4 regions of the Streptomyces sp. NPDC002790 genome follow, and region 2 is predicted to be linked to each of the others. Evidence: riboswitches for the same ligand, from Rfam matches in the RefSeq annotation. Region 2 holds a riboswitch; each other region holds the start of a gene.
The links. A riboswitch is a leader RNA that binds a small molecule or an ion and turns the genes downstream of it on or off. The one in region 2 is predicted to bind cobalamin.
Positions count from the first base shown of each region.

Region 1: linked by a shared signal. The riboswitch ahead of ABT004_RS04005 (ABC transporter substrate-binding protein) and the one ahead of metE (5-methyltetrahydropteroyltriglutamate--homocysteine S-methyltransferase) in region 2 are both predicted to bind cobalamin.
Region 3: linked by a shared signal. The riboswitch ahead of nicT (Nickel transporter NicT) and the one ahead of metE (5-methyltetrahydropteroyltriglutamate--homocysteine S-methyltransferase) in region 2 are both predicted to bind cobalamin.
Region 4: linked by a shared signal. The riboswitch ahead of ABT004_RS20955 (ribonucleoside-diphosphate reductase subunit alpha) and the one ahead of metE (5-methyltetrahydropteroyltriglutamate--homocysteine S-methyltransferase) in region 2 are both predicted to bind cobalamin.

Region 1 covers NZ_JBEOVM010000004.1:83,508-91,286, forward strand. The annotation lists gene scpA (methylmalonyl-CoA mutase) at 1-491, opposite strand, end outside; gene ABT004_RS03975 (methylmalonyl-CoA mutase family protein) at 506-2,317, opposite strand; gene ABT004_RS03980 (CbtB domain-containing protein) at 2,663-2,884, shown strand; gene ABT004_RS03985 (CbtA family protein) at 2,907-3,668, shown strand; gene ABT004_RS03990 (hypothetical protein) at 3,793-4,137, shown strand; gene ABT004_RS03995 (histidine phosphatase family protein) at 4,147-4,731, opposite strand; gene ABT004_RS04000 (hypothetical protein) at 4,728-4,901, opposite strand; cobalamin riboswitch at 5,127-5,303, shown strand; gene ABT004_RS04005 (ABC transporter substrate-binding protein) at 5,404-6,888, shown strand; gene ABT004_RS04010 (ABC transporter permease) at 6,872-7,779, shown strand, end outside.
Region 2 covers NZ_JBEOVM010000026.1:64,969-72,747, forward strand. The annotation lists gene ABT004_RS15175 (NAD(P)/FAD-dependent oxidoreductase) at 1-836, shown strand, start outside; gene ABT004_RS15180 (LysR family transcriptional regulator) at 847-1,767, shown strand; gene ABT004_RS15185 (TetR/AcrR family transcriptional regulator) at 1,789-2,397, opposite strand; gene ABT004_RS15190 (hypothetical protein) at 2,602-2,901, shown strand; gene ABT004_RS15195 (hypothetical protein) at 2,898-3,092, shown strand; gene ABT004_RS15200 (amidohydrolase family protein) at 3,111-4,301, opposite strand; gene ABT004_RS15205 ((2Fe-2S)-binding protein) at 4,419-5,093, opposite strand; gene ABT004_RS15210 ((2Fe-2S) ferredoxin domain-containing protein) at 5,090-5,482, opposite strand; cobalamin riboswitch at 5,544-5,667, opposite strand; cobalamin riboswitch at 5,761-5,984, shown strand; gene metE (5-methyltetrahydropteroyltriglutamate--homocysteine S-methyltransferase) at 6,151-7,779, shown strand, end outside.
Region 3 covers NZ_JBEOVM010000001.1:170,395-178,173, reverse strand. The annotation lists gene ABT004_RS00815 (M13 family metallopeptidase) at 1-1,595, shown strand, start outside; gene ABT004_RS00810 (dienelactone hydrolase family protein) at 1,718-2,437, opposite strand; gene ABT004_RS00805 (hypothetical protein) at 2,499-3,815, opposite strand; partial or broken gene ABT004_RS00800 (GTP-binding protein) at 4,218-4,808, opposite strand; partial or broken gene ABT004_RS00795 (GTP-binding protein) at 4,801-5,034, opposite strand; gene nicT (Nickel transporter NicT) at 5,181-6,299, opposite strand; cobalamin riboswitch at 6,332-6,547, opposite strand; gene ABT004_RS00785 (inorganic diphosphatase) at 6,714-7,217, opposite strand; gene ABT004_RS00780 (GNAT family N-acetyltransferase) at 7,283-7,774, opposite strand.
Region 4 covers NZ_JBEOVM010000046.1:12,013-19,791, reverse strand. The annotation lists gene ABT004_RS20960 (ribonucleotide-diphosphate reductase subunit beta) at 1-769, opposite strand, end outside; gene ABT004_RS20955 (ribonucleoside-diphosphate reductase subunit alpha) at 769-3,126, opposite strand; cobalamin riboswitch at 3,434-3,564, opposite strand; gene ABT004_RS20950 (GNAT family N-acetyltransferase) at 3,616-4,116, opposite strand; gene mctP (monocarboxylate uptake permease MctP) at 4,222-5,850, opposite strand; gene ABT004_RS20940 (DUF3311 domain-containing protein) at 5,847-6,122, opposite strand; gene ABT004_RS20935 (YbdD/YjiX family protein) at 6,249-6,452, opposite strand; gene ABT004_RS20930 (carbon starvation CstA family protein) at 6,421-7,779, opposite strand, start outside.

The sequences.
Region 1 (7,779 bases), on a different contig from region 2:
GACACGGTCATCTTGTCCAGCGGGATGCCGTCGAAGAGCTGCCGCATGTCGTAGATGGAGTCGATGGCCACGCCCGCCATGCCGACGTCGCCGGTCACGCGCGGGTGGTCGCTGTCGTAACCGCGGTGCGTGGGCAGGTCGAAGGCGATCGACAGGCCCTTCTGCCCGGCGGCGAGGTTGCGCCGGTAGAAGGCGTTGGACTCCTCGGCGGTGGAGAAGCCCGCGTACTGGCGGATCGTCCATGGCTGGTTCACGTACATCGTCGGGTAGGGGCCGCGCAGATACGGGGCGGCGCCCGGGTACGTGTCGAGGAAGTCCAGGCCCTCCAGGTCCTGGCCGGTGTACAGCGGCTTGACGGTGATGCCCTCGGGCGTCTCCCACAGCAGGTCGCCGCCGTCCGCGGCCCGCTTGAGCGCGGCGCGCCACTCGTCTCCACCAGGGCCTTCACCGGGGGTGCCGAGGTCGATCGCGGAGAAGTCGGGGACGGACATGCCGGGGACGGACATCAGGACACTCCCATGCGGTCGAGCGTGGCGGAGAGCAGGGTCACGGCGTCGCAGCCGGCGAAGACGTGGGCGTCCACGTCCCCGGGCGTACCGGGCCGGCCCGCGAGGAACACCTGGCGGGCGCCCGACTCGCGCAGCTCACGGGCGGTGGCGTCGGCCCGCTCCTCGTACACCTGGTCACTGGAGCACAGGCACGCCTCGCGCGCCCCGCTGTCCTCGAACGTGCCCTCCGTGACGGGCTCGATGCCGCCCGCCTGGAACAGATTGGCGGCGAAGGTGAGGCGGGCGGTGTGAGCGGCGGCCGGGCCGAGCGCGGCGAGGAAGATCCGGGGGCGCGTGCCCGTCGCTGCGAGGTGTGCGTCGGAGCGGGCGCGCAGTTCTTCGAACGCGTCGTCGCGGCGGACCCGCGGCAGGCCCCCGGAAGGCGGCGCGGGCGACGGTGTGCGCTCGACGGGCTTCTCCGCGAGATCCGGAAACTCGCTCACCCCGGTGATCGCCTCGCGCCGCTTCGCCAGGCGTGCGCTGCGGGCCGCCCAGGTCTCGGCGAGGCGCTCGGGCACGAGGCCGGAGCGCAGGGCGGCCGCCTGCCCGCCCGCCCGCTCGATCGTCCGGAAGAACTCCCAGCCCGCATGGGCCAGTTCGTCGGTCAGCCGCTCCACGTACCAGGAGCCGCCGGCCGGGTCGATGACCCGCGCCAGATGCGACTCCTCGACGAGGATCGTGGAGGTGTTGCGGGCGATGCGCCGGGCGAACGCGTCCGGCAGGCCGAGCGCCTCGTCGAACGGGAGCACCGTCACCGCGTCGGCCCCGCCGACCCCGGCGGCGAGCGTGGCGATCGTGGTCCGCAGCATGTTCACCCACGGATCGCGTCGCGTCGTCATCACCGTCGAGGTCACCGCGTGCTGCCGCTGCGCACCCTGTTCGGGCGCCCCGCAGACCTCGGCGACCCGCGCCCACAGCCGTCGCGCCGCGCGGAACTTGGCCACCGTCAGGAACTGATCGGCGCTCGCCGCATAGCGGAACTCCAGTTGCGCCAGAGCCTGTTGAGTCGTCAGGCCCGCCGCCGTCAGCTCGCGCAGATACGCGACACCGGTCGCCATCGACGCGCCCAGTTCCTGCGCCGCCGAGCCACCGGCCTCGTGGTACGGCAGCGCGTCCACGGTCAGCGCCCGCACACCGGGGTAGCGGGTGGTGCACCGCCGAGCCAGCTCCACCACAGGACCGATGTCGTACGACGATCCCGTACGGGCCTCGTGCCCCAGGGGGTCGGCGCCCAGGTTGCCGCGCGGGGCGTCAGCGGCGACGCCCGACTGCTCGTAGCAGCGGAACAGTTGGGCCGCGGCCGCCTCGGTCTCGGCGCCCGCGTCGAGGACGACGGGGGCGAGGTCCAGATAGACGCCGTCGAGCGCCGTGGGCAGCGCGGAGACGGGGAAATCGGAGGCTTCGCCCACGGTCAGCCACAGCGACGCGACACCGTTCTCCAGGTCGGCGAGTACCGCCGCCGGGTCCGCCACCGCGTGCCTTTGCCGTACGTCCCAGCCGCCGGCGACGTTGCCCTCGGCGCGGCCACCACGGACGAAGGGCGCGAAGCCCGGCAGCCCGTTCGTGGGTGCCGCGTCGCGGCCGGTGTACAGCGGGCGGGTGCGCAACCCGTCCTCGAGCGCGGTGGACAGGGCGCCTTCCGCTTCGGCTGCCGAGACTTCCTTGCCCGACTTGCGCAGGACACCCGACACCAGGTGTTGCCACTGCTCGTGCGTCGCGTCAGGGAACTCGGCCGCCAAGGAAAGCCCGTCGTCTGGCAGGACCGTCATGTCCGGATGCTAGGTCAGAGCCGGCGAGCGAGAGCAGGGCACACCCGTGTGACCTTGTTCTCCTTGTCGTGGGGGCTCGATTCGCCTACGAGCGGGATGGCGCGGAATGGTGACCCGCGTCGGCGCGGCACGCCAGGCGACGGCGCGAGGGAACCGGCCTTGGCCATGTACGCGCCACGCGGTACCGTCAGGGCGTATCGACGACAGCACGGAAGCCGGTGTGAAACCGGCACGGTCGCGCCACTGTGTGCGAGAGGTCCGAGGACGGACCGCTCGTGAGTCAGACCCGGCTGTCGTCTCGTGCACCACCGAGACGGGACGCGAACTCCCGAAGGAGGCTCTGCCATGGCGCAGAATGTCGCCCAGCCGACCCCCAACACCCCTGTGATTCCGGCGAAGTTGCCGTTGAAGGACATCGCCCCCTGGGCCGTCTTCATCGGCATCCTGATGCTGGTTCTTCTCTACTTCGTCGGCGCCGAACAGGGCGCCACCTCCGTGTTCAGCGGAGCGGAAGTTCATGAATGGGTGCATGACGCCCGTCACCTGCTCGGCTTCCCCTGCCACTGACCCGAGGGAACCCGACGCGCTCATGAACTCCAGCACCGTACGTAATCTGCTCGTTCGCGGCATGCTCGCCGGCCTCGCCGCCGGCGTGCTCGCCCTGGTCATCGCCTACTGGCTCGGCGAACCAGGCGTCGACGCCGCGATCGGCTTCGAGGAGGCCCACGCCGGCCACTCGCACGGCGACGAGGTCGAACTCGTCTCCCGCGGCCTCCAGTCCACCGCCGGTCTCGCCACCGGCATCCTCGTCTACGGCATCGCCTTCGGCGGGATCGCCGCTCTCGCCTACTGCTTCGCGCTCGGGCGCGTCGGCCGCTTCGGCCCACGCGCCACCGCCCTGCTGCTGTCGGGCTGTGCGCTGCTCGCCGTATACGTCGTACCGTTCCTGAAGTACCCGGCCAACCCGCCCGCCGTCGGAAACCCCGACACCATCGGCAAGCGGACGACCCTGTACTTCCTGATGATGGTGCTCAGCGTGCTCCTGACGATCGCCGCGACCATCGTCGGCAAGCGGCTCGTGCCCCGGCTCGGCACCTGGTACGCGACAGTCGTCGCCGTGCTGGGATTCGCCGTGATCGTCGGCCTGGCCTACGAGTTCCTGCCGGCGATCAACGACGCGCCCGAGCACTTCCCGGCCGCGCTGCTGTGGCGCTTCCGGCTCTCCGCCCTCGCCACACAGATCACGCTGTGGGCCGGATTCGGCCTGCTGTTCGGAGAGCTGGCGCAGCGACTGCTGCGGCCGAAGCCCGTGGCCGCCACACCTGGGGAAACGGTCGCGGCGGGCCAATGATGGCCCCGGGCGGGTCGCGGGAAACGTAGAAGAGGGCCCACGGAGTCATCCGGGGCCCTCGCGTGTTTTCGCACCACATCAGGGTTCATCCGCGCATGGTTCGCGTGAGGAATCGAGGAGCTGAGTGGCCAGACACCCGGAGCCGCGCCGTATCACTCTCGGCGGTCGCGCGGCGGTCGCCCTGACCCTCGACGAGTACGAACAGCTCATCGCCGGCCGACGGCAGATCGGCGGGCAGAGCGCGCGGATGCGGGTGCTCGCCCAGCAGGCGAAGCGGACCGAGCAGCTGGTGCGCGACCTGACGGAGCTCGTGGCGGCGTGCCCGGCCGACGAGTGCGCTGCCGTCGGGCACACGCCGAGCGGTACCGGACCCGCCGTACGCGAGGACAGTCCCGAGGCGGCACGGTCCGCCTGCGTACGGTGCGAATTGGCGGAGCTGTTGGCCCGCCACCGGGGGCAGGGCCGTTGATCGGAGCGCTCACTCGGCGCCGAGCATGCGGCCGAGCCGGATGTTCCAGCGACCGGAGCGCCCACTGAACTCCGTGGCCGACAGCGGCGCGACGTCAAGGCGCCAGAAGGCGGACAGCGGAGCCCCTGTCGCATGGACCGCGGCCGCCCGCACCACCTCGGGTTCCACGACGGCGACGACCCGGCCGGACGCCGTACCGCCCTCCCTGACCTCGTCCAGCCAGCGGCCGACCCGTGCGCACACGTCGGCCACGGACTCACCACCCGGCGGTGAGGCCTCCGGGTCCGTCAGCCAACGAGCCACCGCCTGCGGTTCCGTGGCGCTCACGTCGTCCAGCGACCGGCCGCGCCAACTGCCCGCGTCGAGGCCTGCCAGGGCGGGTGCGGCTTGCCCGGCATTGAGGCCGAGAGCGTCGGCGGTCTGTGCGCACCGGGTGCCGGGGGAGACGACGACGCGGTCGGCCAAGGGCAGGGTTCCGGCCGCGCGACGAGCCTGAGCGGCGCCGGCCGAGTCGAGGGACGCCCCGTCGTCGAACACGCCGCTCCGTGCTGAGGCGGTCACGGCCGGTGAGACGAGCAGCAGGCGCGTGGTCACGGAACTCCCTGGGACTCGATGGCCGTGCGAGGGGAGCGTACTCCCCGCCGCCGATGTTCCTTCAGCAGGTCCGTGCGGTGGTCGCGGAAGGTGGTGACGAGTACGGCGACGAAGTCGAGGGGCGGGAGTTGCAGGAAGAACTGGGTGTCGTTCCGGGTGCCCTCGAACACCTCACTGTGGTGGAGGAGACGGCGGCGCTGGAGGGCGTTCCCATGCGTCTGACCGTCTTCTCCGCGGACCTGATCGGCGATCCGGTGCCCGCGGCCGAACTGGCCGCACGTTCGTGCCCTATCCGGTGTCGGACGACGGGCCGGGGGACGGGCATCGGGCCTGAGACGGCCCGGCCGCTCCCGTGCTCCAAGGACACCGGGTGCCTTCCCCGATCCCTCGTGCGCCACAATGAGCCCACGAGAGGCGACGGGGACCAGGAAGCCGGTGTGATTCCGGCGCGGTCCCGCCACTGTGACCGGGGAGCGATCCTCCTGCACGCCACCGTCCGCGACAGCGGACGGGAAGGCGGGGGTGAGTGATGATCCGGGAGCCAGGAGACTGACCCGTCGCCGGTCCAGCAGCAGGGGCGAGGACACCCCGGAGAGGATCGATGTGACGACGCATGCCCGAACGGGGCACCCGGGGCCCGGCAGGCGCCAAGTACTGGCCGCCTCAGGTGCGTTGACGTTCGCCGGAGCCGGGTTGCTCAGCGGCTGCGGCGGGGACACCAAGGACGGGGGAGGCGGCGACCGGTTCCGCGCGGCGTTCACCTCCGGTGGCTCCCAGGAGACGCTCGACCCGCACGTGGCACCCAACTTCGTCGACCAGGCCCGCGCCAAGGCCCTCTACGACACCCTCGGCACGTACGCGGACGACCTGTCGGTCCGCGAGCGGCTCGCGGAGTCCTGGGAGAGCGACTCCTCGGGCACCCGCTGGCGCATCCGCCTGCGCGCGGCCCGCTTCCACGACGGCAAGCCGGTCACCGCCAAGGACGTGCTCTACAGCTACCGCCGCGCCGCCGACCCCAAGACCGGATCTCCGTCGCAGGTCCTGCTGTCCGCGATCGACTTCGGCGCGAGCAGGGCAGACGGGAACCGGACCGTCGTCCTCGTGCTGAAGGCGCCGAACTTCGAGTTCCCCACCGTCTTCGCGGGACCCGGCACCGAGATCATCCCGGACGGCACCACGGACTTCAGCAAGCCGGTCGGCTCCGGCCCCTTCACCTACGTGTCCTTCACGCCCGGCGGCACCGCCCGCTACCGGCGCTGGGCGGACCACTGGGACGGCGCCCCGCACATCGCCGAGCTGGAGATCGTCCCCGCGAACGAGGAGTCGGCGCGGCTGGGCGCGCTGCTGTCCGGGCAGGTGCACTACGGCGCCGACATGGGCGGAGCGTCCGTGGAACGGCTGAAGAAGAACAACTCGACACACCTTCTGACGGCCAAGCGGGCCACCGCGCAGCAACTGCTTCTGCGCACCGGACGAAGCCCGTTCGACGATCCGCGGCTCATACGCGCCGTGCAGCTCGGCATCGACCGGGAGGCACTGGTCAGGATCGCGCTCGCCGGGCACGGCGAGGTGGGCAACGACCTGTTCGGGATGGGGCTGCGCGGCTACCCCGACGACATGGAACCCCGGAAGCGGGACGTCGACGAGGCGCGCGGGCTCGTGAAGGAGGCCGGAGCCCAGGGGCTGCACATCACCGTGGAGACCAGCGCCGTCGACGCCGCGTGGGAACCGGCCGCCGACCTGATGGCTCGTCAGCTACGCGAGGTGGGGCTCAAGTTGACCGCCAACACCCGCGCCTCCAGCACGTACTTCAGCGAGATCAAGACCAAGGGCATCGCCGCCTTCAACACCACCTCCACGCTGCCCGTCTCCGACTTCCTCCAGCAGCGGGTCCGTGGCGGCGCCGCCCGCAACCAGACGCAGTACGCCTCGAAGAAGTTCGACGCGCTCCTTGACCGGGCCCGCACCAGCCGGGACGAGCAGGACAGGCTCGGGCTGCTCGCCCGCGCCCAGAAGCTGGCCCGCGCCGAGTCCGGACTCCTGGTGTGGGCGTTCTCCGACGCCAACGACGCCGTCGCGCGCTCGGTCACCGGTTTGCGCGCGGCGCCCCCGAACTCGCACGACTGGGCGCGCTTCGACCGTGTCCGCGTCAGCTGACATGCGGGCGTATGTGCTCCGACGCTGCCTGCTGGCGCTGTTGCAGTGCCTGGTGGTGCTTCTCGCCGTGTTCGCCGTCGGCTCGCTGCTGCCCGGCGACACGGCCGACGTGCTGCGCGGTGAACTCGGCACGCCGGAGCAAGTCACCGCACTGCGCGACCAGTTGGGTCTCGACGAACCGGCTTGGTCCCGCTTCGGGCACTGGCTCGCCCACCTCTTCACCGGGGACCCGGGGAATTCTCTGACGACCGGCCTGCCCGTCGGCGACGACATCGGCCGGCGCGTCGGCGTGACACTCCTGCTGGGTGTCCCGGCACTGCTGCTCGTCACCGTGCTCGCGCCGCTCGTGGGCGCGGTGTCGGGGCTGCGGGAGGGCAGCCGCGTCGATCGCGCGCTGAACACGGCCGCCGTCGTGCTGCACGCCGTGCCGGAGTTCGTGCTCGGGCTGCTACTGGTCGCCTCGGTGTCGCTGGCGGCCGGGCTGCTGCCCGCCACCGCCGTCGGCATGGACGCGCACGCGCTGTGGGCGCAGCCCGCCGTGCTGGTCCTCCCCGTCGTCGTACTGACGGCCCGTCACCTGTGCGACCTGGCACGGCAGATACGGGCCGGGGTCGCGGACCAGCGGCACAGTGCCGTCGCCGAGCATCTGCGGCTGCTCGGCATGCGCGAGCGCGTCATCGTGGTGCGCCATGTGCTGCCGGGTGCCCTGGGGCCGGCGGCGCAGCAGTACGCGCGCTGCGTGGAGGGACTGCTCGGCGGCGCGGTGCTGGTGGAGGCGGTGTTCGGCTTCCGCGGCCTGGGCAACGGCTTCGTCGAGGCGGTGCAGAACCGCGACCTGCCCCAAGTGCAGACGTACGCCCTGCTGTTCGCCGGCACCGCCGTCGCGGTGAA
Region 2 (7,779 bases):
GTGTCGTCCTCGCCACCGGCTCCCGGGCGCGACGGCTGTCCGAGCTGCCCGACGAGGTCACGTTGCGCGGGCTCGACGACGCGCTCGCGCTGCGCCGCCGCCTGACCGGCCGACCCAGTGTCCTCGTCGTCGGCGGCGGGCCTCTCGGCATGGAGATCGCCTCGGGGTGCCTGGCCGCGGGCTGCCGGGTCACCCTCCTCTCACAGGGGCAGCCACTGGTCGCCCGGCTCGGTCCGCGTCTCGCCCGCGTCCTCACCGACGCCGCCCGCGAACGGGGGCTCACCGTGGTCGAGTCCGGGCCGGTACGCATCGAAGGGCGGCCCGGCGACGCCCACGTCGCGCTCGACGACGGCACGGTGCTGCGGGCCCAGGTCGTCCTCAGCGCCGTCGGCGACATCCCCAACACCGACTGGCTCGCCGGCACCGGGCTCGTCGTGAACGGCGCCGTCCCCGTCGACACGCGCGGCCTCGCCCGCCCCGGCATCGCGGCCGTCGGCGACCTCGCGGCCCTCCCCACCCCACAGGGCCCGCGCCGTGTCCCCCTGTGGAGCAGCGCCGTCGACCAGGCGAAGGCCGCCGCGCGGGCGCTCGTCCACGGCGACGACGCCCCCGCGCTCTCCTTCCAGCCGTACTTCTGGACCGAGCAGTTCGGGCACACCCTCAAGGCCGTCGGGCACCTGCCCGCCGAGGGGGAGCCGCAGTACGCGGTCGGCGGCCCCGGCGGCGGCCCCGCACTGATGACCTGGCGGCAAGAGGACGGCAGCACCACGGCCGTCGCCCTCGACCACCGCATCCCGGTCCCCCGGCTGCGCCGCATGACCCGCACCGCCACATAGGGTGTGCGCCATGAGCGGCGAGGAGGACACCGGCACGTCGGGACTCGACCGGCTGGCATCCGTCGACCTCAACCTGCTGGTGCCCCTCCTCGCCCTGCTGGAGGAGCAGTCGGTGACCAGGGCCGCGGAGCGGGTGGGGCTCTCGCAACCGGCCATGAGCCACGCCCTCGCCCGGATGCGGCGCCTGCTGGGCGACGACCTGGTCGTCCGTCAGGGCAGCGGCGTCACGCTCACCCCGCGGGCGCTGGAGCTGATCGCCCCGCTGCGCGGCGCGCTGCTGCAGACGGCGCAGATCGTCGATTTCCCGTCCTTCGTCCCCGCCACCGACGAGCGGGTCATCACGGTCGCCATGACCAACAGCACCGCGTTCGTCGTCGGCCCCCGGCTGACCCGGCTGGTCGCCGAGCGCGCGCCGCACGCCACACTGCGGATCCGGACGATCACGGTGCCGACCGAGGCCACCTTCACCGAGGGGGGCGTCGACGTCGTACTGATCTCCGAAGGGCACTTCTCGCCGTATCCACGCAGTCGGCTGTACGACGACCGCTGCGTGGTCGTCGCCTCGCCCGACACTCCGCCGCAGGCGAGCGCGCTTCAGCTGCTCTCCACCGAGCCGCACATCGTCGTCGACACCGAACGGCGGGTCTTCCCGTACTCGGTGCTGGAGGACGAGGGCATCCCCCACCGGGTCGGGCTGTGGATCTCCGACTTCCTGCTGGTGCCGTTCCACGTGGCCCGCGCGGGCGGGGTCGCCCTGCTGCGCTACCGGGTGGCCGCCGCCATGCGGACCCTCGCCGACCTGCGGATCGAGGAGTTCCCCTTCCCGCTGCCCGGGCTCGGCATCGACATGGTGTGGAACCCCCGGCTGGCCGACCGGCACTTCGTCGACTGGCTGCGGGAGCTGCTGTGCGACGCCGCGGCCGAGCGCTGAGCCCGTCGCCCGAGGGACGGATCAGGTCAGCAGCCGGACCCAGCTGGCGCTCAGCTCGTCGAGCAGCTGCTCGCGGGTGAGCTTCCAGTCGGCGCTGCCCCAGTGCTGGGCGACGTAGTCCAGTTCGGCCATCGCGAGCACCCCCCGGAAGCGGCGCTGGTGGGGGGCGAGGCGCCCGGCCTGGGTCAGACCGTCCTCGATGTCGCTGATGGCCTCTTCCAGCCACCGCTCCACCAGATCGCGCAGCTCCGGATCGATCGCCGCGGCGTCCCGGCCGACGCGGATGATCGGCCGGATCTCGGGCCAGCTGTCGGCGGTGCGCCGCAGCCAGAGGCCGATCGCCTCCACCGTCCCCTCGGCCACGGTGGCGACCAGATCCTGGGCCGTCGATCCGTGCTCCGGGGAACGAACTCGCTGGAGCGCCTCGTTCAGCCGCTCGTCGATGAGCGCCTTCATCAGGTCGGTCCGGGAGGGGAAGTAGGCGTAGAAGGTGACCCGGGTGGTGCCCGCGGCGGTCGCGATGTCGTCGACCTTGGTGGCGGCGTACCCCTTCGTCGTGAACAACTCGAGCCCGGACTCCAGCAGGAGGCGGCGCGTCATCTGCTTCTGCGCCTGTCGAAGGTTCGCCATGCCGGAAATCCTAATGCCCCACCGCGCACCCGCTGTACGGACGGGCTCCAGGTCATACGCCCTGGCCACACCGTCAGGGGCCGCCGAACCGTCCGCTCCGGAGGCGGGGCCCGGGAGAAGCGGCACTGACCGGCACTTGATGACCCGGTGCCTGAGAAGGCTCGATTCGGCGCATGCCCGCCGCGGCGCTCGTAGGATGCCGGGGTGCCGAGACCCGTCCCGATACCGAAGAGCCGCCGCGCGTGGATCGTGACGTGGGCGGTGCTGTGTGCCGCCGGCCTCGCCGCCACCTACGTACTGACCACCTCCTCGGAACCCGAGCCGCCTCCCAAGAAGCCGGTCAGCGCCCGGTGCGCCGAACTGATCAAGAACATCGAGGGCCAGATCGCCAAGAACGAGCGGGACGGCAAGAAGGACGGAGTGGTGGCGTTTTCGCGCATCCGGGGCGCCGGCCAGGAAGATTGCGGCGATGCGCTCCGCGACCACTTCGGCAGTAATCGGTGAAGCGTGGCGCCCGGGCCGCCGCGTTCGCTGGTCTGGCCGCCGTCACCACCGCCGGGCTGACCATCGCCATGCGCGTCACGTCCGAACCGGAGCCGCAGCCCGCACCGACGCGGGTGTACTCCTCCTGCCTGGCGGCGGACACCCGGCCGCCCGCTCCCGGCGAGGGCCCGTGCGAGGGTCCCGGGCGCTGAACAACTCCCCTATTCCTGCTACGTGTTGGTGATCGGGTCGTACCGCCTGCCCGCCGCGATCACGGCCCCGACGGACTGCAACGCCCCGAGGTCCGTGAGCGGGTCGCCGTCCACCACGAGGACGTCCGCGCTGTAGCCGGGAGTGAGCTGCCCGGTTGTCTCGTCGAGGCCCAGCGCGCGAGCGGGCTCCGTCGTGGCCATCGCGAGGACGCGGTCGTTGGGCAGGCCCAGGTGCCCGTAGAACGTGAGGCTGGAGGGCAGGCCGTCGAAGCTGGCGCGCTGGACTCCCGCGTCGGTGCCCGCGATCAGCCGCGCGCCCGCCTCGGCCATCCGGCGCACCGCGTCGAACATGGCCGCGGCGCGCTCGGCGCCGAAGAACCGCGGCAGCATTCGCCAGTTCGGGCTGACCGTGGGGCAGACGTAGATGTTCCGCTGAACGATCTGGTCGAGCACGTCCTGGCGGACCTCGATCCCGTCGGCCGTCATCCACGTGCAGTGCTCGATACTGTCGACCCCTGCCGCGACGGCGGCGGTGATGCCGTCCGCACCGTGCGCGTGCGCCGCGACCGGCAGTCCGGCGCGGTGTGCCTCGTCGACGAGCGCCGCCAACTCCCCTTCGGAGAACTGGGTTTCCCAGCTCTGGGCGCCGCCCTTGGTGAGCCCGCCGCCGGTCTCCATGACCTTGATGACCTTGGCGCCCGCCTCCGCGTTGCGCCGCACAAGGCGCCGGACCTCCTCAGGGCCGGAGACCTCGCCACCGAGGAACCAGCAATGGCCACCGGGCGGAGTGACGGGCACCGTCGCCGAGACCAGCCGCGGGCCCACGGCCGAGCCCTCCCTGATGTCGTGGGCGAGACGCACCGCGAGGCCGCCCCGGTCACCGAGATCGCGGGCCGTCGTGACACCGACGCTCAGCAACTTCCGAGCCCGAGCGGCCATCGCGGCGAACAGCGCCTCGTCGTCCTGCTCCTGGAGCGTGGCTACGGGTTCCGGTCCCGCGTCGAAGCAGAGGTGCACGTGGGCGTCGATCAGGCCCGGGAGCACGGTCGCGGCGGGAAAGTCGAGCCGGGGCTCGTCGGGCTCCGCCTGGCGCTCGACCTCCGAGCGCGGGCCGGCGCCGGCGATGACGCCCTCGCGTACGAGGACGGCGCCGTCGGCGACTGTGTGAAGATCCGGTCCGGCCAGGACTTGCGCGGCGGTGATCAACATGAAGCGCGGCTCTCTTTCGTCTGCGAGGAACGCCAGTTGCTGCAACGCAGCACATCAGAAAGGGTCAGGGGTTGTCGGTTGCACGCGCCGCCCCGCCCCCGCTGTGTCCTGTCTTCGTCACCGCGTCAGACAGCAGTCTCCGCATGTGCCGCCGCCGGGAGCGCGGTAGAAGAGGCAGCAGCTCCGGCGGCGGAATGTCAGGTCCGGGCCGGTGATCCGGCCCGTTCCGTGTAGCCGGCCCGTCTCCAGGAGTTCGCGTGTCAGCCGCGTGAGATCCGTGCGCAAGTCGGGTCGGGACCGCAGCAGTTGAGCCGACGACCCGAGGAGAGCCGAGGCGGAATTGCCGGCCAGCAGGCGTGGCGCCACCTTGACGGTGAGGCCGTTCTCGACCGCTGCCAGGACTCCGTCCACCTCCGCGTGGACCGCGTCGGCGAGGGAGCGGAGCTCCGTCGCACGTCGGCCCTCGGGCCGGGGCAGGCGCAGAGCCGAGCTCTCACCGGACCACTCGACCGTGCTCATCGCCAGCACGATCCCGTGGACGAGGGCGCAGGCGAGGACCGGTGACCAGAGGCGTGCCGCGAGGCCCAGGTGGGCGATGGAGGCGCCGATGCGGGGTTCGGGGGTGGCGTAGTGGTCGTTGACCGCCTGGGCTCGTGCGGCGAGCCCGGCGTGGGTGAGCCGTGCATCGGGCCGCCGCCGCGTCGGCGTCGTGTCGAGGGCGAAGAATCCCCCGAGCCGCGACTCCACGTCCCGCAGCGCCTCGGCGACCTGTTCCGACGGCACCTCGTTCATGAGGCCCTGGCCCGGCGCGGCGCCTCGATGACGTAGAGGTCCAGGATCGCGGGGCGCTCCGCGACTCCCGGTCCGCCTGCCCCTATCCAGTCCGCGATGTCCTCGGTGGCGTCAGCGTCGTTGACCAGGCCGAGCCACACCGGTCGTGCTCCGGCCGCCCGACCGGCGGCGGAGGGCTGTACGACGATGACATTGGCCTGATCGCAGACGTCCAGGCACTCGGAGATCCGTGTCGGCGCGATCCGGCGCAACCGCGCCGTCTGCGCGGCGTGATCACCGTCGACCTTGACCGTTCCGCAGCAGCAGTCGCGGCACACGACCACGCGGCACGGAACCGCCCGGTCCGCCGCGGGGGCCGTCGCTTCGGCTTCGGCGAGCCGTTCGGGCATGCCGCATCCTCCCTCTCGCCGGGGAGTTCCGCCCCGGATCGCTTCGAGGGGGCGACAGCGTGAGTCTCCTGGCTCTCGGGTCCGTGCTCGTCCCGGCCTTCCCACCCTCGCGGGGGCAGTGGCTCTCCGGGATCCGCTCGCCGATCACAGTGGCGGTACCGCACCGGATTCGCACCGGTTTCCTCGGGCCGCCGTCGCCCGTGTTCACCGTCATCATGCCATCCGGCGAGGAGCTGCCGACGGGCCGGACGTTGTGGCGCCTCCCGGGCGCGGACCCGTAGGGTGAACGACGTAGCTGGTTCGCCCCGCCCGCCAGACGGGGTGTCGTAAGAGGGAACCCGGTGGGATTCCGGGACTGCCCCGCAGCGGTGAGTGGGAACGACCGCCGTCATACGCACTGGGCCCCGGAAGAGGGGTCTGGGAAGCGACGGTCACTAGGTGTCCGCCCTTTCGGGTGGGCGTGCCCGCAAGTCCGAAGACCTGCCAACTGCCCGTGCACGGACGACACGTGCGCGGACATCTCGGTGACCTCGAGGGCGGGTCGGCGTACACATACCGGCGAAAAGATCGTGCCTCGCAGCGCGCGGTCACCGCTCCGGTGGTGTCACTCCTTCGCGCCGCAGAGGCCTTCCGGGATCTCAGGGATACGTCTCTCGAAGGAGAATTCCGTGACCACCAGGACCGCGGACACCACGACCGCGCACACCGGGACCGAGCCCGCGCGGGCCACCGTGTACGGCTACCCTCGCCAGGGCCCGGACCGGGAACTGAAGAAGGCGATCGAGGGCTACTGGAAGGGCCGCGTCGACGCCGACGGTCTTCGCTCCACCGCCGCCGAACTCCGCCGTGCCAACTGGCGGGAACTGGCCGCGTCCGGCATCGACGAGGTGCCGACCGGCGACTTCTCGTATTACGACCACGTCCTGGACACGACCGTCATGGTCGGTGCGGTGCCCGAGCGCCACCGGGCCGCCGTCGCGGCGGACGCCCTGGACGGGTACTTCGCGATGGCACGCGGCACCCAGGACGTCGCCCCGCTGGAGATGACCAAGTGGTTCGACACCAACTACCACTACCTTGTGCCGGAGTTGGGCCCGGACACGGTGTTCACCACCGATTCCACCAAGCAGGTCGCGGAACTCACGGAGGCCCTCGCCCTCGGCCTGGACGCCCGCCCCGTACTGGTCGGACCGGTCACCTACCTTTTGCTGTCGAAGCCCGCTCCCGGCGTGGCCGACGACTTCGATCCGCTCACCCTGCTGGACCGCCTGCTGCCCGTCTACGCCGAGGTTCTCAGCGACCTGCGGGCCTCGGGCGCCGCCTGGGTGCAGCTCGACGAGCCCGCCCTGGTCCAGGACCGCACTCCGGCGGAGCTGAACGCCGCCGCCCGCGCCTACCGTGACCTCGGCACGCTCGCCGACCGGCCGAAGCTCCTGGTCGCCTCGTACTTCGACCGACTCGGCGAGGCCCTGCCGGTGCTCGCCAAGGCGCCCGTGGACGGTCTCGCCCTCGATTTCACCGGTTCCGCCACCGCCAACCTGGAGGAACTCGCCGCCGCCGGAGGCCTGCCCGGCAAGCGTCTCGTCGCCGGTGTGGTCAACGGCCGCAATGTGTGGGTGAACGACCTTGAGCGGTCACTCGCCACGCTCGGCACTCTGCTCGGACTCGCCGACCGCGTCGACGTGGCCGCTTCCTGCTCGCTGCTGCACGTTCCGCTGGACGCGTCCGTGGAGCGGGACATCGAGCCGCAGGTCCGGCGCTGGCTCGCCTTCGCCCGCCAGAAGACCACCGAGGTCGCCACCCTTGCCAGGGGCCTCACCCGAGGAACCGGCGTGGTCGAGGCCGAACTCGCCGCCAACCGCGCCGCGTTGAGTTCCCGGGCCACCTCGCCCATCACCCGTGATCCGGCGGTGCAGGCCCGCGCCGCCGCCGTCACCGAGGCGGACCTGCGCCGCTCGCAGCCGTACGCCGAGCGGACCGCCGCCCAGCGTGCCCTGCTGAACCTGCCGCTGCTGCCGACGACGACCATCGGCTCGTTCCCGCAGACCGGCGAACTCCGCGCCGCGCGCGCCGATTTGAGGGCCGGACGCATCGACAGCGAGGGGTACGAGTCCCGCATCAGGAACGAGATCCGTGAGGTCGTCTCCTTCCAGGAGAAGGCCGGTATCGACGTGCTCGTGCACGGCGAACCCGAACGCAACGACATGGTCCAGTACTTCGCCGAGCAGCTGGACGGCTACCTCGCCACGCAGCACGGCTGGGTCCAGTCCTACGGCACCCGCTACGTCCGCCCGCCG
Region 3 (7,779 bases), on a different contig from region 2:
TCGAGCGCAAGGGCGGCTCCGGCCTCTTCGGCGCCTACATCGACAGCGACGACCGGAACTCCGACCGCTACCTCTTCAACATCCTCCAGGGCGGCCTCGGCCTGCCCGACGAGTCGTACTACCGCGAAGAGAAGTTCGCCGAGATCCGCGAGAAGTACGAGGCGTACCTCATCGAGCTGTTCACGCTCGGCGAGCACACCGACCCCGCCGGCGCCGCCCGCACCGTCCTCGCCCTGGAGACCCGGCTCGCCGAGGGCCACTGGGAGCGCGCCGAGACCCGCGACGTACAGAAGACGTACAACCTCACCACCTTCGACGAACTCACCGCGCTCGCCCCGGCGTTCGACTGGCGGGGCTACGTCACGGGGCTCGGAGGCAAGGAAGAGACGCTCGCCGAGTCGTGCGTGCGCCAGCCCTCCTACCTCACCCACCTCTCCGCGGTCCTCACCGAGGTGCCGATCGAGCAGTGGCGAGACTGGCTGCTCGCGCGCGTGCTGCGCTCCGCCGCGCCGTATCTGTCGACGCCGTTCGTGCGCGTCAACTTCGAGTTCTACGGACGCACGCTGAACGGCACGCCGGAGCTGCGCGCCCGCTGGAAGCGCGGGGTCGCCTTCGTCGAGGGCTCCATCGGCGAGTCCGTCGGCAAGGAGTACGTGGCCCGGCACTTCCCGCCGCGCTCCAAGGCGCTCATGGACGAGCTGGTCGCCAACCTCCTGGAGGCGTACCGCCAGTCCATCTCCCGCCTCGACTGGATGACGGACGAAACGAAGGAGCGGGCGTACGAGAAGCTCGCCACGTTCCGGCCGAAGATCGGGTACCCGGACGAGTTCCGGGACTACTCGGGGCTCTCCGTGGTCTCCGACGACCTGCTCGCCAACGCGTACGCCGCCGATGCCTTCGAGCACGACCGGCAGATGGCGAAGATCGGCGCGCCGGTCGACCGCGACGAGTGGTTCATGCTGCCGCAGACCGTGAACGCGTACTACAACCCGGGCACGAACGAGATCTGCTTCCCGGCGGGCATCCTCCAGAAGCCGTTCTTCTCGCCGGACGCCGACGCAGCGGAGAACTACGGCGGCATCGGCGCGGTCATCGGGCACGAGATCGGGCACGGGTTCGACGACCAGGGTGCGCAGTACGACGGGCAGGGCAACCTGAACGACTGGTGGACCGCCGCCGACAAGACCGCCTTCGAGGCGAAGTCCAAGGCGCTCGTCAAGCAGTACGACGGGTTCTCGCCGCGGAACCTTCCGGGGGAGTTCGTCAACGGGTCACTGACCGTGGGGGAGAACATCGGTGACCTGGGTGGGCTGACGATCGGGCACACCGCGTACAAGATCGCGCTTGATGGTGCGCCTGTGCCGACGGACGGTGAACTCAGCGGTTCTCAGCGGCTGTTCATGAACTGGGCGTACTGCTGGCGTACGAAGCGGCGGCAGGAGCAGGAGCAGCAGTATCTGACGATTGATCCGCATTCGCCGCCGGAGTTCCGGGCGAACATTGTGCGGAATCTGGATGAGTTCCATGAGGCGTTTTCGACGGTGGTCGGGGACGGGTTGTGGGTGGAGCCGGGGGATCGGGTGCGCATTTGGTGAGACGGTGTTGGGCGGGGCCGGATGGTTGAGGCCGTCCGGTCCTACGTCTCGGGGCGCTGCCCCGGACCCCGCTGCTCAATCGCCGCAGGGGCTTGAAATGCCCACCCGCCGCTGGGGGTTGATCAGCGGAGCTGGGAGTTGAGGAAGGTCAGTGTCGATGCCCATGCCTCGTGGGACGCCGACGCGTCGTAGACCTCTGGGCGGCCGTCGTTGAAGAAGGCGTGGTCCGCCGGGTACATGCGGAAGTCGGGGTCGACGCCCGACTGGGATGTGATCGCCGTGCGGAGGCCCGTCAGGGTGGCCTGGGGGATGGCCTCGTCGTGGTCGCCGTAGTGGCCCTGGATCTGCGCCGTGAGGCGGGAGAAGTCCGGGACCTCGCCCTGGATCACGCCGTAGAACGGGACGGCCGCGCTGACCCGCTGGTCCTCGGCGGCCAGGTACAGGACGAAGCCGCCGCCCATGCAGAAGCCGACCGCGCCGACCGTGTCGGACGTGACCGCGGGCAGCGCGAGTAGCAGGTCCACCGCGCCGGAGAGCAGTTCGACGCCCCGGCTCACCGGCAGGTCCCGCATCATGCGGAACGCTTCCTGGGAGTCGTGCGCCACGTTCCCGCCGTACAGGTCGGGGGCGAGTGCCACGAAGCCCTCGGCGGCGAGGCGGTCGGCGACGTCGGCGATGTGGTCGGTCAGGCCCCACCACTCCTGGATGACGATGACGCCGGGGCCGCTCCCCGAGGCAGGCAGCGCCAGATAGCCGTGGGCCGTGCTGCCCTGGCTGTCGAACGTCACGTTCTGGCGGGCCGGGCGGCCCGTGGACCGGGGGGTGTGCGGAGTGTGTGCCATGAACCCACGATGCCACCGCGGATCGCCCGCGGTGGCATCGGTGGGGTCGGGACCGGCCGGGTCAGTCCTTCTTCTGCGCCGACTGCAGCGCCGTGATGCACATCGCGATCGCCGACTGCAGCTCCTCGAGGCGCTGCAACATGTCGTCCTCGACGATGTCGTCGATCTCCTCGGCGGCGACGTCGTCGAAGGTCAGCTCCTCGAACGCCTTCGTGGCCTTCTGGAGGCTGCTGTAGAACTTCGCGCGCCGCTCCTGCACCCGCAGCTCGGGGTCCTTCTCGACGGTCTCGGCGACGAGCGTGCGCACGGTGTCGTACGCCTCGCGGGCCCACTCGCCCGCCTCCTCGTCCTCGTCCAGCTCGTCGATGAGGGACAAGTGGCGCTCGGCCTCCTGGCGCAGCTCGGGGGAGGCCTCGATCTTCTGGCCCGCGGGGGTCTTGACCTGCCCCTCCTCCGCGATCCTGCGCACGTACTCGAGCTGGCCGCCGGTCTTGGTCTCCTCGGCGACGGCCTTCTTCAGGTCGTCCGTGCGCACGACGTCGCGCGCCATGCCCGTACGCAGCACCGGGTCCTCGTCGAGGCGGTCCATCAGCGCCTTGCGGGCGGCCTCGGCGGTGCCGGGGTCGGCGAGGATCGCGGCCCGCAGCGCGGTCGGGTTCTCCGCGACCTCCAGGGCCTTCGTCGGGCGGATGCCCTCGGACTCGGCGGCCGCGGTGATCGCCTGGCCACGCATCGAGGTCGCGCTGTTGCGGGACACGTAGTACGACAACCAGACGTCGGCGTCCGGGAGTTCGATGTCGGCGCCGGGCTCGAGGCCCTCGAACTGGGGGACCAGACCGTCGTCCGCCGCGCTGTCCCACGCCTTGTAGAAGCGCATGACGCGGTCGGGGGAGCAGCCCGCGAGTTCGGCGAACTTCCGGGCCGAGACCTTGACGGACTCCCCGGCGGACTGCCCGCCGGGCCGCACGCTGCGGGCCACCTTCAGGGCGAAGGCCCAGCCGCCGGTGCGGGCGTAGACGCCGAACTCGTGGGCGTCGCGGGTGATGGCCTCCGGTACGTCGCCGGGGGCGGGGTCGTCCTCGGCCGCCGCCTCGGCGTCGACCTCGGAGCTCTCCGCGAAGGGGACCTCGGTGGGCGGCGTCCAAAAGTCGCCGGACGGGCTGTCGGGCGCGCTTTCGGGGGCCGGGGCGGCGGCGTCCGGGGTATCGGTGGTCGGCGGGGTCCACATGTTCGTGGTGTCCCAGGGCTCGGCCGTCTCCTCGTTCGCGGGCGCGGCGGGGCCGGCGTCAGGGGCGACGGCCGGCGCGGGCACGGGCTCCGCGGGAACGTCGTCGCCGGTCGGGATGGCGGCGTCGGACGAGTCGATGGCTACGGACACGTAGGCACTCCTGAGTGATCGGGCGCGTGCGGGTTGACGAGCCACTTTATCGTTCCGATTGGGCCGTTTTGCGCGCGAGTTGCCACAACGGCGCGGCGGACGCGTGTACGAAGCCGGGGCGGAGGCCCGGACGGGCCCGCCATTCGCGGCTCCCCCTTCTGCGAACAGCGGGCCCGGGCTCGGCCTCGACCGCGCGCCGCTGCGGGAGGACGAGGGCACGGGAGGCTCGATACCGCAGCATCTCAGCGCGCGGCTCGCGGCGGACGGGGCCAAGGGGCCCTACCGGTGGGCCGAATGGCCCGGATTCGCCCGCCCCCTCCCGTGTGGCACCCCACCGGCGTCACGGCCTCGGGGCTCTGCCCCGGACCCCGCGGGCTCTCGTCCAAAGGCCGGGCTTGATCCGTGGTCCGTGCGGGAGCGGCGCGGGGCGCCCTCGCGGACCGGGGCGTAGTGGTCGAAGGCGGCCTCCAGGGCGCCCTCGCCCCGGGTGAGGGACGGCAGTTGCTGCTCCAGGGCGCGCACCCGGGCCGCGGGGGTCAGCCCGTCGACCGTGGTCCATGCCCCGCCGTCCGTGCGTTGCCCCGTCGGCACGGCCCGCAGTCGGGTGATCAACGACAGTACCGCTCCGTACAGGTCGGCCGGGATGTCCAGGCGGAAGTGGTGCATCGGTTCGCACACCGCCGTGCCCGCGCGCGTGAGTGCGCTCATCAGGACCAGCGGGGTCAGCCCGCGGAAGTCGCCCGCCGTGCTCGACATCGACTTGTCGAAGACGGCGTGCGCGTGGCTCTGTCGCGGCGCGTATCCGGAGTGCGTCAGCGTCACCGTGCAGTCGGTGACCTGCCAGCAGAGCATTCCCTGGCGCAGCGTCCTGTGCACGGCCTCCTCGATGGCCTTGATGAAGGCCAGGGGGAGGGAGCCGAGTTCGATGCCGAGCCGAAACGCGACGCCCGAGCCGATCGGCGCCGGGTCGACCCGCAGACCGATGGTGGCCAGGCGTGTCCACGAGGTTGACGTTCGTGCCGGCCACCGGGAACGACACCACGGCCGACTTGATGGTGATGCCGCGCCGGCGCTCCAGGTCGAGGGAGTCGGTGCGGGTGCTTCCGTCGTCGACGCGGCCGAGCTCGTCGATCACCCCGGCCGTGTGCAGGAGGCGCTCGGTCAGGCTGGTCTTACCGGCGTCGACGTGCGCGAGAATGCCCAGATTCAGAGTGTGCACTGACAGTCATGTCCATGGGGGAGAGGGCAGGGGCCTTCTGAAGGAACATGTCTGTCGTGCGCATGGATCGGTCCTCACGGTAGGGGCGCGCGGGAATGCCGCTGCGATCAGTGCAGCAGTGGACCGCGCGCGCCCCGGCAACCGAATTACGTGCCGTCGGCCATCCTCGCCGACCACCGCTGCTCGACCCTCGCCAGGCGCCAGTAGGCGATCGCCGCGACCCACACGACCACGAACAGGCCCACGATCACGTACCCGACGTTGTCGAGGTCGAGACCGGCGATCCACCCGGTGACGGCGTCACTCAGGTCGAGCTTGTCGTGCAGGACGCCGACGAGTTCGATCGTGCCGATGAAGAACGCCACCGCGATCGACAAGCCGGTGATGGTGAGGTTGTAGAACACCTTGCGCACAGGGTTGGAGAACGCCCACTGGTAGGCGAAGTTCATGAACGTGCCGTCGAGCGTGTCGAACAGGCTCATGCCCGCGGCGAACAGTAGCGGCAGGCACAGGATCGCGTACCACGGCAGGCCCGCCGCCGCGCCGCTGCCGGCCATCACCATCAGCGTCACCTCGGTCGCGGTGTCGAAGCCGAGACCGAAGAGGAAGCCGAGCGGGAACATCTGTCCCGGCCGGGTGATGGACTTGGTGAAGCGGCCGAGGATCCGGTTCATGAAACCGCGGGAGTCCAGGTGCTCCTCGAGCTTCCGCTCGTCGTACGAGCCCGCGCGCATCGCCTTGAAGACCTTCAAAATGCCCATCAGGGCAACGAGGTTGAGCGCCGCGATGAGGTACAGGAACGTACCGGACACGGTCGTGCCGACGACGCCGAGTACCTGGTGGGTGCCCGAGTTGTCGTTCAGCAGGGTGCCGGCGAGCGCAGCGCCGCCCGCGACCAGCGCCGCCATCGCGACCACCACGCTGGAGTGGCCGAGCGCGAACCAGAAGCCGACCGAGACGGGCCGCTTGCCGTCCGCCATCAGCTTGCGGGTGGTGTTGTCGATGGCCGCGATGTGGTCGGCGTCGAAGGCGTGCCGCATGCCGAGCGTGTACGCCGTGATGCCGAGGCCGATACCGAAGGCCTTGTTGCCCACTTCGTAGTGCTCGGGGACGACGAGCAGGAACAGCACGCCGAACGCGACGACGTGCAGCGCGGCGATCACCGCGATCAGGCCGGCCGTGCGCAGCGTGTCCTCGCGGCGCCAACGGAAGGCAGGGGAGGGGGAATTCAGGGCAGGGTTCGGGGAGTTCCCGGGCAGGGTCATGCGTCGATCACGCTCCAGCACCTCGTGGAATGACTTCGTGAGATGCCGCGGCCGGTCTCCTGGCTTACGGGCGTGCCCGCCGCTCCGGCCTTCCCAGTGGCCGACGGCCGCCAGTGGCGTACAGGGTGGAACGGCGCGCTCCGGACGGCGCTGTCCGAAACCCGATCACAGTGGCGAGGGCCGCTCCGGAATGGGCCCCTTGGGGGCCGTCACCGGTCTTCCCGAGCACCACGGCCCGGCCACCCTACTAGGGGCCTGTATTGGGTTCTACTCTGGGCTCGCGGGGGCTGGCGCCTCCGTCTCCGGTGTTGTCGTCGGTCGACGACGCTCCGCGTCGCCTCCCTCCTCCGCCTTGGATCCGAAGGCGCCAGCCCCCGCTCCCTGATCCAGACCAGAACCCAATACAGGCCCTACCTACCCTGAAGCGCGCTGACGGGCCCGGTCGATCTCCTCGTAGGCCTTCTCCCGGCCCTCCCAGTGGGAGCCGTCGACCGATTTGCCGGGTTCCAGGTCCTTGTAGACCTCGAAGAAGTGGGTGATCTCCAGGCGGTCGAACTCGGGGATGTCCTCGATGTCCCGGGTCGCGCCGTGCCGTGGATCGTGCGCGGGCACGCACAGCACCTTCTCGTCCGGGCCCTTCTCGTCGCTCATCACGAACATGCCGATCGCCCGGCACTCGATGACGCAGCCGGGGAACGTCGCGTCGCCCGTCAGGACGAGTGCGTCCAGCGGGTCGCCGTCGCCGCCGAGCGTGCCCTCGATGTAGCCGTAGTCCGCGGGGTACTGCGTCGACGTGAACAGCATCCGGTCGAGCCGGATCCGGCCGAGATCGTGGTCCATCTCGTATTTGTTCCGGGACCCCTGCGGGATCTCCACGATCACGTCGAACGCCTCGGCGCGTGCCTGACTGCTGCCCAATGTGGCCTCCTTGCCGCATTCCGACGCCCACGAGTGTGCGCTGTACCGGGCAAGGGCGGAAGACCTCAGACGGCCGGAGGAATGGCGAATTCGAGTTCGGGTCGGTCCCAGGCGACGGCCGGCGGGCGCGCGGGCACCGTGCCGGTGCGGTGTGCGCCCATGGAGCGGTAGAAACCCTCGGCGGGCGGGTGCGCGACGACGCGGACGTGGTCGAGGCCCGCGGCCAGCGCCTGGGCCCGCATGTGGTCGACGAGCAGCCGCCCGATGCCCCGGCCCTGCGCCTCGTCCGCGACGAACATCAGGTCCAGCTCCGGCGGCTCGGTGAGCAGCGCGTAGAAGCCGAGCACGCGCTCGTCGGCCGAATCCACGGCTACGTAGACGTGGTGCGCCTCTACGTAGTCGGGTCCCACCCGGTAGCCCGCGACCATCGAGGCGTACGGATCCCGGTAGGCACTGGAGCCGCGCACGAGGCGGGTGAGGCGCCGGGCGTCCTGGGTGGTGGCCCGCCGGATGCCGACCGCCGGAGTTCCCCCACGGCGTGTAATGCTCGCGTTCATGTGTC
Region 4 (7,779 bases), on a different contig from region 2:
GCAGCTCGGCGTCGACCGCCTCGCGCAACATGTCGGTGACCTGCTGCTCCAACTCGTCGTCGAAGAGCCCGGGCTCCTCCTTTCGGACCGTGTCGACCACGTCGAACGCGAAGGACATGTGCATCGTTTCGTCTCGAAAGACCCAATTCGTCCCGGTCGCCAGCCCGTGCAGCAGCCCGCGCGAGCGGAACCAGTAGACGTACGCGAACGCCCCGTAGAAGAACAGGCCCTCGATGCACGCCGCGAAGCAGATGAGGTTGAGGAGGAAGCGGCGGCGGTCCGCCTTGGACTCCAGGCGGTCCATCTTCTCGACCGAGTCCATCCAGCGGAAGCAGAATTCCGCCTTCTCGCGGATCGAGGGGATGTTCTCCACCGCCGCGAACGCCGCCGTCCGGTCCTCCGGGTCGGGGAGGTAGGTGTCGAGCAGCGTCAAGTAGAACTGGACGTGCACGGCCTCCTCGAACAGCTGGCGGGACAAGTACAGGCGTGCCTCGGGGGAGTTGATGTGCTTGTAGAGCGTGAGGACGAGGTTGTTCGACACGATCGAGTCACCCGTCGCGAAGAACGCGACCAGGCGGCCGATCATGTGCTGCTCACCGGGCGACAGCTTCGCGAGGTCGGCGACGTCCGAGTGGAGGTCGACCTCCTCCACCGTCCACGTGTTCTTGATGGCGTCGCGGTAGCGCTCGTAGAAGTCCGGGTAGCGCATGGGGCGCAGGGTCAGTTCGAAGCCCGGGTCGAGCAGGTTCTTTTCGGGAGAGGTGGACATCACTGGCAGGCCTCGCAGGACTCGGGGTTTTCCAGGGAGCAGGCGACCGCGTCCGGCTCCGGCGTCGCGGTCTGCGCGGGGACGGTGCTGTTGCCCGCCGCCCGCGCGATGCGCGTCGCGGGGCGCGAGCGCAGGTAGTACGTGGTCTTCAGGCCCGACTTCCAGGCGTACGCGTACATCGAGGAGAGCTTGCCGATGGTCGGCGTCTCCAGGAAGAGGTTGAGGGACTGGGCCTGGTCGAGGTACGGGGTGCGTGCCGCGGCCATGTCGATGAGGCCGCGCTGCGGGATCTCCCAGGCCGTGCGGTAGAGGGCGCGGAGTTCCTCCGGGACCCAGGTGAAGCCCTGCACCGAGCCGTTGGCCTCGCGCAGCGCCTCGCGGGTCCTGGCGTCCCAGACACCGAGCGCCTTCAGTTCCTCGATGAGGTACGAGTTGATCTGGAGGAACTCGCCCGACAGCGTCTCCCGCTTGAAGAGGTTGGAGACCTGCGGCTCGATGCACTCGTAGACGCCGGCGATGGAGGCGATGGTGGCCGTCGGCGCGATGGCGAGGAGGAGGGAGTTGCGCATGCCGACGGAGGCGATGCGCTCGCGCAGTGCCGCCCAGCGCTCCGGCCAGGTGGGCTCGACGCCGTAGTGGTCGGGGTGCAGCACGCCGCGTGCGGTGCGGGTCTTCTCCCAGGCGGGAAGGGGGCCGTTGCGCTCGGCCAGGTCGGCCGACGCCTCGTACGCCGCGAGCATGATGCGTTCCGCGATGCGGGTGGAGAGGGCCTTGGCCTCGGCCGAGTCGAAGGGCAGGCGGAGCTTGAAGAAGACGTCCTGGAGGCCCATCGCGCCCAGGCCCACCGGTCGCCAGCGGGAGTTGGAGCGGCCCGCCTGGTCGGTCGGGTAGAAGTTGATGTCGACGACGCGGTCGAGGAAGGTGACGGCCGTGTGGACGGTGTCGTCGAGGCGCTGCCAGTCGATGTCGCCGGTCTTCGTGTCGACGAAGGAGCCGAGGTTGACCGAGCCCAGGTTGCAGACGGCCGTCTCCCCGTCGTCCGTCACCTCGAGGATCTCCGTGCAGAGGTTGGAGGAGTGGACCGTGTGGCCTGGCTCGGCCGTCTGGTTGGCGGTGCGGTTGGCGGCGTCCTTGAAGGTCAGCCAGCCGTTGCCGGTCTGCGCGAGGGTGCGCATCATGCGGCCGTACAGGTCCCGGGCGGGGATGGTCTTCTGGGCCAGCCCGCGGGTTTCGGCGTCTCGGTACGCGGCGTCGAACTCCTCGCCCCACAGGTCGACGAGCTCGGGCACGTCGGCCGGCGAGAACAGCGACCACGGCTGGTCCGCGTTCACGCGGCGCATGAACTCGTCCGGGATCCAGTGCGCGAGGTTGAGGTTGTGGGTGCGGCGCGCGTCCTCGCCGGTGTTGTCGCGCAGTTCCAGGAACTCCTCGACGTCGGAGTGCCAGGTCTCCAGGTAGACCGCGGCGGCGCCCTTGCGGCGGCCGCCCTGGTTCACGGCGGCGACGGAGGCGTCGAGCGTCTTCAGGAACGGGACGATGCCGTTGGAGTGCCCGTTCGTGCCGCGGATCAGTGAACCGCGGCTGCGGATGCGGGAGTACGAGAGGCCGATGCCGCCTGCGTGCTTCGAGAGGCGGGCGACCTGGTGGTACCGGTCGTAGATCGAGTCGAGCTCGTCGAGCGGGGAGTCGAGGAGGTAGCAGCTCGACATCTGGGGGTGGCGGGTGCCGGAGTTGAAGAGGGTGGGGGAGGAGGGCAGGTAGTCGAGGCGGCTCATGAGGCCGTAGAGGGCGGCCACTTCGTCGAGCGCGCGGGTGGAGTCGTCCTCGGCGAGGCCCGCGGCCACGCGCAGCATGAAGTGCTGCGGCGTCTCGATGACGGAGCGCGTGATCGGGTGGCGCAGCAGGTAGCGGCTGTGCAGGGTGCGCAGGCCGAAGTAGCCGAAGCGGTCGTCGCCCGCGACGTCGATGAGCGCGTCGAGGCGCGCGGCGTGCCCCTGTACGAATGCGGCCGTGCGGTCCGCGATCAGGCCCTCGCGGTGGCCGACGGCGACCGACTCGGTGAAGCTCGTGACGCCCTGTGAGGCGGCCTCCGCGGCGATGGAGCGGGTGAGCAGGCGGGCGGCGAGCCGGGAGTAGGCGGGGTCCTCGGAGATCAGTCCGGCGGCGGCCTCGGTGGCGAGATCGCGCAGCTCCGCTTCATCGGCCCGCGCCGAACGGCCGCGCAGCGCGGCGGCGGCGATCCGGCCGGGGTCGGCGTCGGGGAGGTCGGCGGTCAGCTCGGTCAGGGTGCGCAGGAGTGCGGCACCCGGGCCGTCCTGGGGGGTGGCTGAGACCGGTTCGGCGGGCGCGATGGTCACGTGGAGGCTCTCCCTCGCTCGGGCGGGGCCTTTCGGCACACTCGCGTCGTCGCCCGAAGGGCGGCCCCGCGGTGTCTGGTGCGTGCGATCGCAAGGCGCCGGACGGGCCTCGTAGCGGAGCTACTAGGTCTGTCCGGCAACGCCGCGAGCGTGCGTGCCAGACGCCGCGGGGCAGACGCGAGTGTGCCGAAAGGCCCCGCGGGCCTGCGGGGAGGAGGTGGCAGCGCGGGCCGCGCACGCGCAGGGCGGGCCCTCGTCCACCGGCCCTTTCCGCGAGGCCCGGACGTCTTCGACGCCCGGGCCGGTCGGCTCGGGCGTGCCGTCGACAGGTCATCGGACTCACGCGGGCGTTTTTGTACGCCTACGCACACCGTTGCGGGACAGTTCCGGATTCGCACCGGATTCCCCTGTGGTGACAGCGAGAGTGAGCATACATGTTGTGTCGGGCTTTCGCTTCAGCCCCATATGTTGTGTCGGCCGACCGAACCGTCAGTCTGCCGCCAGCTTCAACTCGTACGCCCGCAGCGTCACTTCCGGGATCGGCGACCAGTCGCGGTCCGGGATCCGGGTGAAGCCGAGGCGCTCGTAGAGGCGGTGGGAGGCGGTGGCGAGCGGCTGCGTGCACAGCACCACCGCCGACTTCCCGGCTGACCGGGCCCGGTCGATCACGGCCCGCACGAGCGCCTCGCCGACGCCCTTCCCGCGCGCCTCCACGTCGACGGCCAGCATCCGGAACTCGGCCTCCGAGGGGCGCGCGAGGTCCGCGTACGGGTGGTCGTGCGTGGGGACGTAGGTGACGCCGCCGAGGACGCGGCCGTCGGGGTCCTCGGCGACGAGCACTTCGGCCTGACCGGCGCGTTTCTCGACGTCGCGCAGTTCTGCGGCGTACCAGTCGTCCTCGCCGAACGCGAGGAGGCCGCTGCCCAGGTAGGCGCGGGCGCTCAACTCGCCCAGTACGGCGTATTCATCGGGGCGCACTGTTCTGATCACGACGCCATGGTTACGCGACCCCGGGCCGTGGCCGCAACGCTTTCCGGAAAATGTGTCGGGCCCCTCCGAAGCGGAGGGGCCCGACACACGTACGGAAGGGCGTGCTTAGTGACCAGCGCCCGCGCCGACCGTCGGCAGGTCGCGCTTGACGCCCTTGTCGCCGGCGTCGGCCGTGTAGTCCTCGGCGGTCGTCTCGTCGACGCCGTCCGGGGCGTTGACCGCCTTGAGGACGAAGGTCAGGACGACGGTGACGACGATGTTGAGGACGAACGCCGTGAAGCCGATGTAGCCGATCTCGCCGATGCCGGGGATCTCCGCCGACGAGCCGCCGAAGTGCTTCTGCGTCGGCGACGCGACACCCCACGCGGCGAGCGTGCCGTAGACCATGCCGACGGCCCAGCCGGCGAGCAGCGCCCAGCGGTGGAACCAGCGCGTGAACAGGCCGCCGACCAGGGCCGGGAAGGTCTGCAGGATCCAGATGCCGCCGAGCAGCTGGAAGTTGATGGCGACCGTCTTGTCCATGGTCAGGACGAAGACGAGCGCGCCGACCTTCACGAGCAGCGAGACCAGCTTGGAGACCTTGGTCTCCTGCGCGGGCGTCGCGTCCGGCTTGATGAAGTCCTTGTAGATGTTGCGCGTGAACAGGTTCGCGGCGGCGATGGACATGATGGCCGCGGGGACCAGCGCGCCGATGCCGATGGCCGCGAACGCGACGCCCGTGAACCAGTCGGGGAACATGTCCTCGAACAGCTGCGGAATCGCCAACTGCCCGTTCTGCACCTTGATTCCGGCCGCGATCGCCATGAACCCGAGCAGCGCGAGCAGGCCCAGCATCAGCGAGTACAGCGGCAGGATCGTGGTGTTGCGACGGATCACGTTGCGGCTCTTGGACGAGAGCGTCGCCGTGATCGAGTGCGGGTACATGAACAGCGCCAGGGCGGACCCGATGGCGAGCGTCGCGTACGTCCAGGTGCCCGAGGAGCCCGGCGCGAGCCCGGCGACCGGTTTGCCCGCCGCGTCGTTCGCGGCGTCGAACTTGTCGTTCGCCGCGGCGAAGATGTGCTCGAAGCCGCCCAGCTTGATCGGGATGTAGATGATGGCGACCGCGATCACGAGGTAGATCAGGCCGTCCTTGACGAACGCGATCAGCGCGGGCGCCCGCAGGCCCGAGGAGTACGTGTACGCGGCCAGCACGCCGAAGGCGATCAGCAGCGGCAGGTCCTTGACGAACCAGTTGGTGCCCTCACCCCCACCGACGCCCATGACGTCGAGAACGGCCTGGATGCCGACCAGTTGGAGTGCGATGTACGGCATCGTGGCGAGGATGCCGGTGACCGCGACCGCGAGCGAGAGGCCCTTGGAGCCGAAGCGTCCGCGCACGAAGTCGGACGTCGTCACGTACCCGTGCTTGTGCGAGACCGACCACAGGCGCGGCAGGAACGTGAAGATCAGCGGGTACACCAGGATCGTGTACGGCACCGCGAAGAAGCCGGAGGCGCCGGCCGCGTAGATCGCCGCGGGCACGGCGACGAAGGTGTACGCGGTGTAGAGGTCGCCGCCGAGCAGGAACCAGGTGACCCAGGTGCCGAACGAGCGGCCGCCCAGGCCCCATTCGTCCAGGGACGCCTCGTTCTCGGCCTTCCGCCAGCGCGCGGCGAGGAAGCCCATGACCGTGACGGCCACGAAGAAGATGATGAAGACGGTGAGCGCGACACCGTTGACGCCGCCGTTCACGCGCCCGCCCCTTCCTGGGAAGCCTGAGAGGTCTCACGGGCGCGCTGATCGCGCTGCCACAGCTTGTACGCGAGCATGGTGAGCGCGGTCGAGATGAGCACCCAGAGCATCTGGTACCAGTAGAAGAACGGGACGCCGATGAGGGTCGGTTCGACCTTGGCGTAGGAGCTGACCCAGAGCATCGCGACGAACGGTGCGACCAGACACAGTGCAATGATCACGCGGACCGGCGTGACCACCGGTTGTTTCACTTCAGGCGGCGCATCGGACATTCGCGGTTCCGTTCCCCTCGCTGATCAGAGATCCCACTTATCTCATGCTTAACGTGCGGGAAATCTAAGCGAGAGTCTTGATCTACGGAACCCCTGTCCGGATAACGGATGGGTACGCGGGCCCGTTCAGCAACAGCGGAACCCCTGTCGTGGATCCGCTTCCTGCCGGTCCGTCCGCATGCGTTCGAAGTCGCGCCGGGACGGCACGGGCGCACCGGGGTGGGTTTCCCCGACGTGCGCCACGTACCGCTCGTACGCGCTCTCGTCCGTCAACTCCCGGACGAACCACCGCACATACCTAGCCACCCGTAGAACTGCCGACGCCGGCATCGCGCGCCTCCGCCTTCTCCTCCTGCGTGGGGACGAGTCCGGCCGGTGCCACCAGCGTGGACTCGACGTACGGCGCCTCGCTCAGCTTGGACGACTGCGGGTTCCGTACGTGCTTCACACATACCCGTAGCGCGTCGAGAACCACCACGACGATGAGGAGGGCGAGCGCGGCGGTGAGGACGCCGTCGACCGTGGAGTTGGTGACCACGGTGTGCATGTCGTCCATGGACTTCGCGGGCGGCAGTACCTTTCCGGCGTCGATGGCGTCCTGGTAGTTGGAGCGCTGCTGGAAGAAGCCGACGCGCGGATCGGACGAGAACACCTTCTGCCAACTGGCGGTCAGCGTCACGACGGTGTCCCAGATCAGCGGGATCCCGGTGATCCAGGCCCACTTGAGCCGCCCCGACTTCACGAGCAGCGTCGTGCAGACGGCGAGGGCGACGGCGGCGAGCAGCTGGTTGGAGATGCCGAAGATCGGGAAGAGCTGGTTGATCCCGCCGAGCGGCTCGTGCACGCCGATCCACAGGAAGTATCCCCACAGGCCGACGACGACGGCGCTGGTGAGCAGGAGCCCCGGCTTCCAACTGATGTTCCTGAACGGCTTGTAGACGTTGCCGAGCATGTCCTGGAGCATGAAGCGGCCCACGCGCGTGCCCGCGTCGAGCGCGGTCAGGATGAACAGCGCCTCGAACATGATCGCGAAGTGGTACCAGAAGGCGCGCAGTCCGCCCCCGGTCACCTGCGAGAAGATCTCCGAGACTCCGACGGCGAGGGTCGGCGCGCCGCCCGTACGGGACAGCAGGCTCGCCTCCTCGACGTTCTTCGCGGCCTGCGCGAGTTCCGCCGGTGAGATCGAGTATCCGAAGCCCGCCACGGCCTGCGACGCGGACTGCACGCTGTCGCCGATGACTCCGGCGGGCGCGTTCATCGCGAAGTACAGGCCCGGGTCGATGATCGAAGCGGCGACGAGCGCCATCACGGCCACGGCCGACTCCATCAGCATGGAGCCGTAGCCGATCATCCGGACCTGCGTCTCCTTCTGGATCATCTTCGGCGTCGTGCCGGAGGAGATCAGCGCGTGGAAGCCGGAGAGCGCGCCGCAGGCGATGGTGATGAAGACGAAGGGGAACAGCGAGCCCGCGAAGACCGGTCCGTCGCCGCGCGAGGCGAAGTCGGTGACCGGGTCCATCTTCAGCGTCGGCAGCGCGACCACGACGCCGATGGCGAGCAGCGCGATGGTGCCGAGCTTCATGAACGTGGAGAGGTAGTCGCGCGGCGCGAGCAGCATCCACACCGGCAGGACCGAGGCGACGAACCCGTAGATCAC